2 regions of the Streptomyces sp. NPDC039424 genome follow, and region 2 is predicted to be linked to the other one. Evidence: riboswitches for the same ligand, from Rfam matches in the RefSeq annotation. Region 2 holds a riboswitch; the other holds the start of a gene.

Region 1 (3,399 bases), on a different contig from region 2:
GCCATCACGGCGCTGGCGGCGTTGGTGCCGTGCGCCGAGGACGGGATGAGGCAGACGGTGCGCTGCTCGTCGCCGTTGGCCCGGTGGTAGCCGCGGACGGCGAGCAGACCGGCGAGCTCGCCCTGCGAACCGGCGTTCGGCTGGAGCGAGACCTTGTCGTAGCCGGTGACCTCGGCGAGACGCTCCTCCAGCTCACGGATGAGCGTGAGGTAGCCCTGCGCCTGCTCGGCGGGCGCGAAGGGGTGCAACTGGCCGAACTCCGGCCAGGTGACCGGCTCCATCTCCGTGGTCGCGTTGAGCTTCATGGTGCAGGAGCCCAGCGGGATCATGCCGCGGTCGAGCGCGTAGTCGCGGTCGGCCAGCCTGCGCAGGTAGCGCAGCATCGCGGTCTCGGAGCGGTGCTGGTGGAAGACCGGGTGGGTGAGGTGGTCGTCGGTGCGCAGCAGGGCCTGGGGCAGCGCGTCCTCGGTCGCCGCGTCCAGGGCCTCGATGTCGGCCCCGACGCCGAACGCCGTCCATACGGCGGCCAGCTGGGCCCGGGTCGTGGTCTCGTCGCAGGCCGCCGAGACGTGGTCGGCGTCGACGAGCCGCAGGTTGACCCCGTTGTGCCGGGCGGCGGCGACGACCTCGGCGGCCCGGCCGGGCACGCGCGCGGTCACCGTGTCGAAGAAGACGCCGTGCACGACCTCGACACCGCCCGCCCGCAGGCCCACGGCCAGGACGGCGGCGTACCGGTGGGTGCGCCGCGCGATGGTCCGCAGGCCCTCGGGGCCGTGGTAGACGGCGTACATCCCGGCCATGACGGCGAGCAGCACCTGCGCGGTGCAGATGTTGCTGGTGGCCTTCTCGCGGCGGATGTGCTGCTCGCGGGTCTGCAGGGCGAGGCGGTAGGCCCTGTTCCCGTCGGCGTCGACGGAGACGCCCACCAGACGGCCGGGCAGGCTGCGGGCGAACTTCTCGTGCACCGCCATGTAGCCGGCGTGCGGCCCGCCGAAGCCCATCGGCACGCCGAAGCGCTGGGTCGTACCGACCGCGATGTCCGCGCCGAGCTCGCCCGGCGAGGTCAGCAGGGTCAGGGCCAGCAGGTCCGCGGAGACGGTGACGAGCGCGCCGAGCTCGTGCGCCCGGTCGATGACGGGCTTGATGTCGCGTACGGCCCCGGAGGCGCCGGGGTACTGAATCAGTACGCCGTTGATCTCACGCTCGGCGACCTCGGCCGGGATGCCCTCGCTGAGGTCGGCGACCACGACCTCCACGCCGGTCGGTTCGGCGCGGGTCTTGATCACGGCGATGGTCTGCGGCAGCGCGTCCGCGTCGACCAGGAAGAGGCCCTTCTTGTTCCGGCCCATGCGCCGGGACAGCGACATCGCCTCGGCCGCCGCCGTGCCCTCGTCGAGCAGCGAGGCCCCGGAGGTGGGCAGCCCGGTGAGCTCGGCGACCATGGTCTGGAAGTTCAGCAGGGCCTCGAGCCGTCCCTGAGAGATCTCCGGCTGGTAGGGCGTGTACGCGGTGTACCAGGCCGGGTTCTCCATGACGTTGCGCAGGATGACGGGCGGCGTGAAGGTCCCGTAGTACCCCAGCCCGATCATGGAACCGAGGACCTGGTTGCGGTCGGCGAGCGAGCGCAGTTCGGCGAGCACCTCGGCCTCGGTACGGGCACCCGGCAGGTCCAGGGCATCGGCGTTCTTGATCACATCCGGCACCGCGGCGGCGGTCAGCTCGTCGAGCGAGCCGTAGCCGACCTGCGCGAGCATCTTGGCCCGCGCCTCCTGGTCGGGCCCGATGTGGCGCTGCTCGAAGGGGATGCCCTGTTCGAGCTCGGAGAGCGGAGTGCGGTGGGCGGTCATTGCGGAGGCCTCCTGGTCTGACGCGACCTTCGAGGGGCACCCCGGCACGGGTACCCCGACGGCCTCCCCCTCTGTCATCTCAACCTGAGAGCTTCACCGGGCTGCCCGAGGGGCCCGGCTTTCACCGTCGGTGAGAGCGGAAGCCGTCGACACCCGCCCTGCTTTCCAGAGTGACCTCGTCCGTGCGGTACGTGGGCCTGAGAGATTCCGGGGAGGATTTGCTCCTTCGGCGCCTCCGATGGTGTCCGGAGGACTCTCCCGCACGGGGTCAGCAGCCGCTTGCCAGCGTACCAGCGAGGTCAACGCCCGGGCCTCGAGTGGCCACCTTCCTGAATGTGCTCTTTTGTAGTGCTTACGGATGAGTTGCGACCAAGAGGAGGGACCGTGCGAACCGACATCGATCCGCGCCACCTGATCGGCCGCAAGGCGTTCGACCGCAACGGCGACAAGCTCGGCACCATCGACGAGGTCTACCTCGACGACGCGACCGGCGAGCCGGAGTGGGCGGCCATACGCACCGGCCTCTTCTCCCGGGACGCCTTCGTCCCACTGGAGCCCAGCGAACTGATCGACGGCGTCCTCCGGGTCCCCTTCGACCGGTCCCTCATCAAGGACGCCCCCGACTTCGGCGTGGGCCGTCACCTCTCCCCCGAGCAGGAGCTCCAGCTCTACCACCACTACGGCCTCGACGTGACCCCGGCACCCGCGCTCCCGGACCACGACTTCGGCAACCTGGCGGGCACGGACGAGACGGCGGGCCCCACGTAGGGGCACCCTCCCCTCCCGGGCCCGCCCTCACCCCGTCGAATCCGTACGCGCCATCCCGGGCGCCCCCCTCTCCTCCTCCACGCCCCCGTCGACCAGCGGCAGCGGATCCGCCGGTTCCAGAGCCGGGTCGTCGATCCGGAAGGTCCGCACGCGGCCGGGTTCCGAGGCCGGCGTCTCGAAGCGCACGGTGACCCGTCCCAGGCCGCTGCCCTGCACCCATCCGTGTCCGTGCTCGGCGTGTCGCACGTCGTGCCCCGCGGGCCAGCGCCGTTCGGCCATCGCGGGCTGTTCCTGGAGGGGCTCGGCCACCGTCTCCTCCGCCGACGCCTCCGTCCGCTCGCCGGCGGCCTGCGCGAACAGGTCCTCCTGCGTGTAGTCGGCGAGCCCGGAGACGCCCACGCCCAGCAGCCGGACGCCGCCGGTCGTGTCCACCGACTCCAGCAGCCGCGCGGCGGCCTCCCGCACCACCGCCGTGTCGTCCGTGGGCCCACGGAGCGTCTCGGACCGGGTCAGCGTGGAGAAGTCGTACCGCCGCACCTTCAGCACGATGGTCCGCCCCGACAGCCCGGCCTCGCGCAGCCGCCGCACGCACCGGTCGGCGAGCCGCTGCACCTCCAGGCCCACCCGGACCCGGTCGTGGATGTCCACGTCATAGGTGTCCTCGACCGACACCGACTTCGTCTCCCGCTCCGCCACCACGGGCCGCTCGTCGCGGGCCAGCGCCATCGCGTACAGCGCGTGCCCATGGGCCTTGCCCAGCAGCCGTACCAGCTCGTCCTCGCCC
Region 2 (3,399 bases):
ACGTTGAACTGCTTGCCGGAGAAGTTCAGCCGCATGCCGTGGGTCAGGTGACCGCCGTGCGCCAGGTCCAGGCCGAGGATCGTGTCGCCGGGCTGGGCCAGCGCGAACAGGGCGGCCTGGTTGGCGGAGGCGCCCGAGTGCGGCTGCACATTGGCGTACTCGGCGCCGAACAGCTCCTTCACCCGGTCGATGGCGATCTGCTCGGCGACGTCGACATGCTCGCAGCCGCCGTAGTAGCGGCGGCCCGGGTAGCCCTCGGCGTACTTGTTGGTGAGGACCGAGCCCTGCGCCTCCATGACCGCGACCGGGGCGAAGTTCTCCGAGGCGATCATCTCGAGGGTGGACTGCTGGCGGTGCAGCTCGGCGTCGAGCGCGGCGGCCACGTCCGGGTCGAGCTCGTGCAGGGGCGTGTTCAGAAGCGACTTCTGCTCAGACATGAAGGGGTACGACTCCTCAGCCGGCGGTGTGGGTGACGTACTCGTCGGCGGAGAGCAGGTCGGCCGGCTCCTCCGTGACGCGGACCTTGAACAGCCAGCCGCCCTCGAAGGGGGCGGAGTTCACCAGCGACGGGTCGTTGACCACGTCCTCGTTGATCTCGGTGACCTCACCGGTGACCGGCGAGTACAGGTCGGACACCGACTTGGTCGACTCCAGCTCGCCGCAGGTCTCACCCGCGGTGACCGTGGAGCCGGCCTCGGGGAGCTGGGCGTAGACGACATCGCCGAGCGCGTTGGCCGCGAACTCGGTGATGCCGACCGTCGAGACGCCGTCCTCGGCGGCCGACAGCCACTCGTGCTCCTTGCTGTAGCGCAGCTGCTGGGGGTTGCTCATGGCCTGAATTCTCCTGTACGCGGGGGAGTGCTGGTGAAAGAGGGACTGCTGGAAACGCGCGTGAACAGCGAAAATGTGCGCAGGGTCACGCCCGGGTGCCCGGGTACCCGCGCCCAGTGTCTACTTCTGGCGCTTGTAGAACGGCAGTGCCACGACTTCGTACGGTTCGTGGCTGCCCCGGATGTCCACGCCGACGCCCGGCGTGCCCGGCGCCGAGTGCGCCGCGTCGACGTAGGCCATGGCGACGGGCTTGCCCAGCGTGGGCGAGGGCGCACCGGAGGTGACCTCGCCGATCACCGCGCCGCCCGCCACCACCGCGTACCCGGCGCGCGGGACCCGGCGGCCCTCGGCGACCAGGCCGACCAGGACGCGCGGCGGGTTCTCCTGGGCGCGGGACGCGGCCTCGGCCAGCGCCTCGCGGCCCACGAAGTCGCCCTCCTTCTCGAACTTGACCACCCGGCCCAGCCCGGCGTCGAAGGGGGTGAGCGAGGTCGACAGCTCGTGCCCGTACAGCGGCATGCCGGCCTCCAGGCGCAACGTGTCCCGGCAGGACAGCCCGCAGGGCACCAGCCCGGCGCCCTCGCCCGCCTTGGTCAGCGCCTGCCACAGCTCGACGGCGTGCTCGGGCTTCACGAAGAGCTCGAAGCCGTCCTCGCCGGTGTAGCCGGTGCGCGCGATGAGCGCCGGGACGCCGGCGACGGTACCGGGCAGTCCGGCGTAGTACTTCAGGCCGTCGAGGTCGGCGTCGGTGAGGGACTTCAGGATCCCGGGCGACTCGGGGCCCTGGACGGCGATCAGCGCGTAGGCGTCCCGGTCGTCGCGGACCTCGGCGTCGAAGCCGGCCGACCGCTCCGTCAGCGCGTCCAGCACCACCTGGGCGTTGGAGGCGTTGGCCACGACCATGTACTCGGTCTCGGCCAGCCGGTAGACGATCAGGTCGTCCAGGATGCCGCCGTCGGCCCGGCAGATCATGGTGTAGCGGGCGCGGCCGGTCTTCACGCCGCCGATGTTGCCGACCAGCGCGTAGTCGAGCAGGGCGGCGGCCTGCGGGCCGGTCACGGTGATCTCGCCCATGTGGGAGAGGTCGAAGAGGCCGGCCCTGGTGCGCACGGCGAGGTGCTCGTCGCGCTCGGAGCCGTAGCGCAGGGGCATGTCCCAGCCGGCGAAGTCGGTCATCGTCGCACCGAGCGAGCGATGCAGGGCATCGAGCGCGGTGTGGCGGAGTGCGGTGCTGCTCATCGGTCGGTCGTCTCCCAGGGCATGACAGGCGAGGTCGTTCCTCCCCATCTGTCATCGGAACCTGAGAGGTTCGCCATGACCCCCCTAGGAGACGGGGACACGGCTTGCACCTTGGGTGGAGCCACTGTCACAGCGGCCCGCTTTTCAGATGTGCCTCGCCCGCGCGGTAACGGGGCCTGAGAGATTCAAGGGAGGGACTTGCTCCTTCGGCGCCCCAGCACGACGCTTCGGCGAAGCGCCGCTGGGAACTCTCCCGCGCGGATTCAAGCGGCCGGTATGCAGTTGGCGCGGACATCATTGCACGCCGCGTCCCCGCTCGACAGTGCGAGCCAGTTGTAACCGGGCTGTGGCAGTACGCGCACGGAAACGAGAGACAGGGTGGATTACCTTCTCTTTACATTCGGTGGGGAGAACCTTTCCTGACCCACAGGGAGGACGATCACGGTGAACAGGACCACGGCCTACGCGACGACCACGGGCGTCGCGGTGCCCCGGCAGCCCGCGGCCCCGGCCCGCGAGCGGTGCGACGAGCGCCCGGCCCCGGTCGTCCGCGACCTGCGCGAGCGCGCCGGACGCAGCCCGCACGGCCTCCTCTTCGGCCCCCGCGACCTGGTCGTGGTCACCGGTCTGCCGGGCAGCGGCAAGTCGACCCTGATGCACCGCGCCGTCGAGGGCGTCCGCATCGACTCCCAGGACGCCCGCGACCGCTGGCAGCGCCGCATGCCCCGCCACCTGCCCTACGCGGTGTACCGCCCCCTGGTCCGCCTCGCCCACTACGCCGGACTGCGCCGCGTCCTGCGCACCGGCGAGGGAGTCGTCGTGCACGACTGCGGCGCGCAGGCCTGGGTGCGCGACTGGCTGGCCCGCGAGGCCCGCCGCCGGGGCGGCACGCTGCACCTGCTGCTGCTCGACGTCCCGCCCGCCACGGCCCGGGAGGGCCAGCGCGAGCGCGGCCGGGGTGTTTCCCGGTACGCCTTCCTGCGCCACCGCAGGGCCGCCGCCCGGCTGCTGCGCGCGGTGGAGCGGGGCGAGCTGCCCCCGGGCTGCGGCTCGGCGGTGCTGCTCGACCGGGACGCGGCGGACGCGCTGCGCGGGATCGGTTTCGCGGGCTGAGCGGACCCCGAGGATGCGCGCACAGGTACCCGCTAGCCTTTCAGCCACAACAGTGGTTTCCAGCAGGCGGTAGGCAGATGGACTTCCCGGCGGACTTTCCCGCGGACTTCCCGGCACAGGCGCACCCCCATCCGCACGGCGGATGGCCCGGCAACGAGCTGGAGGAGGTGCTGTCGGCCTCCCTCGGCGTCCCCTCGGCCGGCGGCCGGATCATCG

The links. Region 2 has a riboswitch for glycine ahead of gcvT (glycine cleavage system aminomethyltransferase GcvT). Riboswitches for the same ligand answer to the same signal wherever they lie in the genome.
Region 1: it holds a riboswitch for glycine, as region 2 does, so the genes downstream of both, gcvP (aminomethyl-transferring glycine dehydrogenase) here and gcvT (glycine cleavage system aminomethyltransferase GcvT) in region 2, are expected to answer to the same signal.

Annotation. Positions count from the first base shown of each region.
Region 1 is NZ_JBVKAI010000009.1:315,961-319,359, forward strand. Features, by position in the region: gene gcvP (aminomethyl-transferring glycine dehydrogenase) at 1-1,847, opposite strand, end outside; glycine riboswitch at 2,023-2,118, opposite strand; gene ACZ7L0_RS24100 (PRC-barrel domain-containing protein) at 2,232-2,615, shown strand; gene ACZ7L0_RS24105 (DNA polymerase IV) at 2,643-3,399, opposite strand, start outside.
Region 2 is NZ_JBVKAI010000025.1:83,564-86,962, reverse strand. Features, by position in the region: gene glyA (serine hydroxymethyltransferase) at 1-437, opposite strand, end outside; gene gcvH (glycine cleavage system protein GcvH) at 454-831, opposite strand; gene gcvT (glycine cleavage system aminomethyltransferase GcvT) at 952-2,070, opposite strand; glycine riboswitch at 2,109-2,224, opposite strand; glycine riboswitch at 2,225-2,336, opposite strand; gene ACZ7L0_RS38665 (AAA family ATPase) at 2,515-3,183, shown strand; gene ACZ7L0_RS38660 (enhanced serine sensitivity protein SseB) at 3,261-3,399, shown strand, end outside.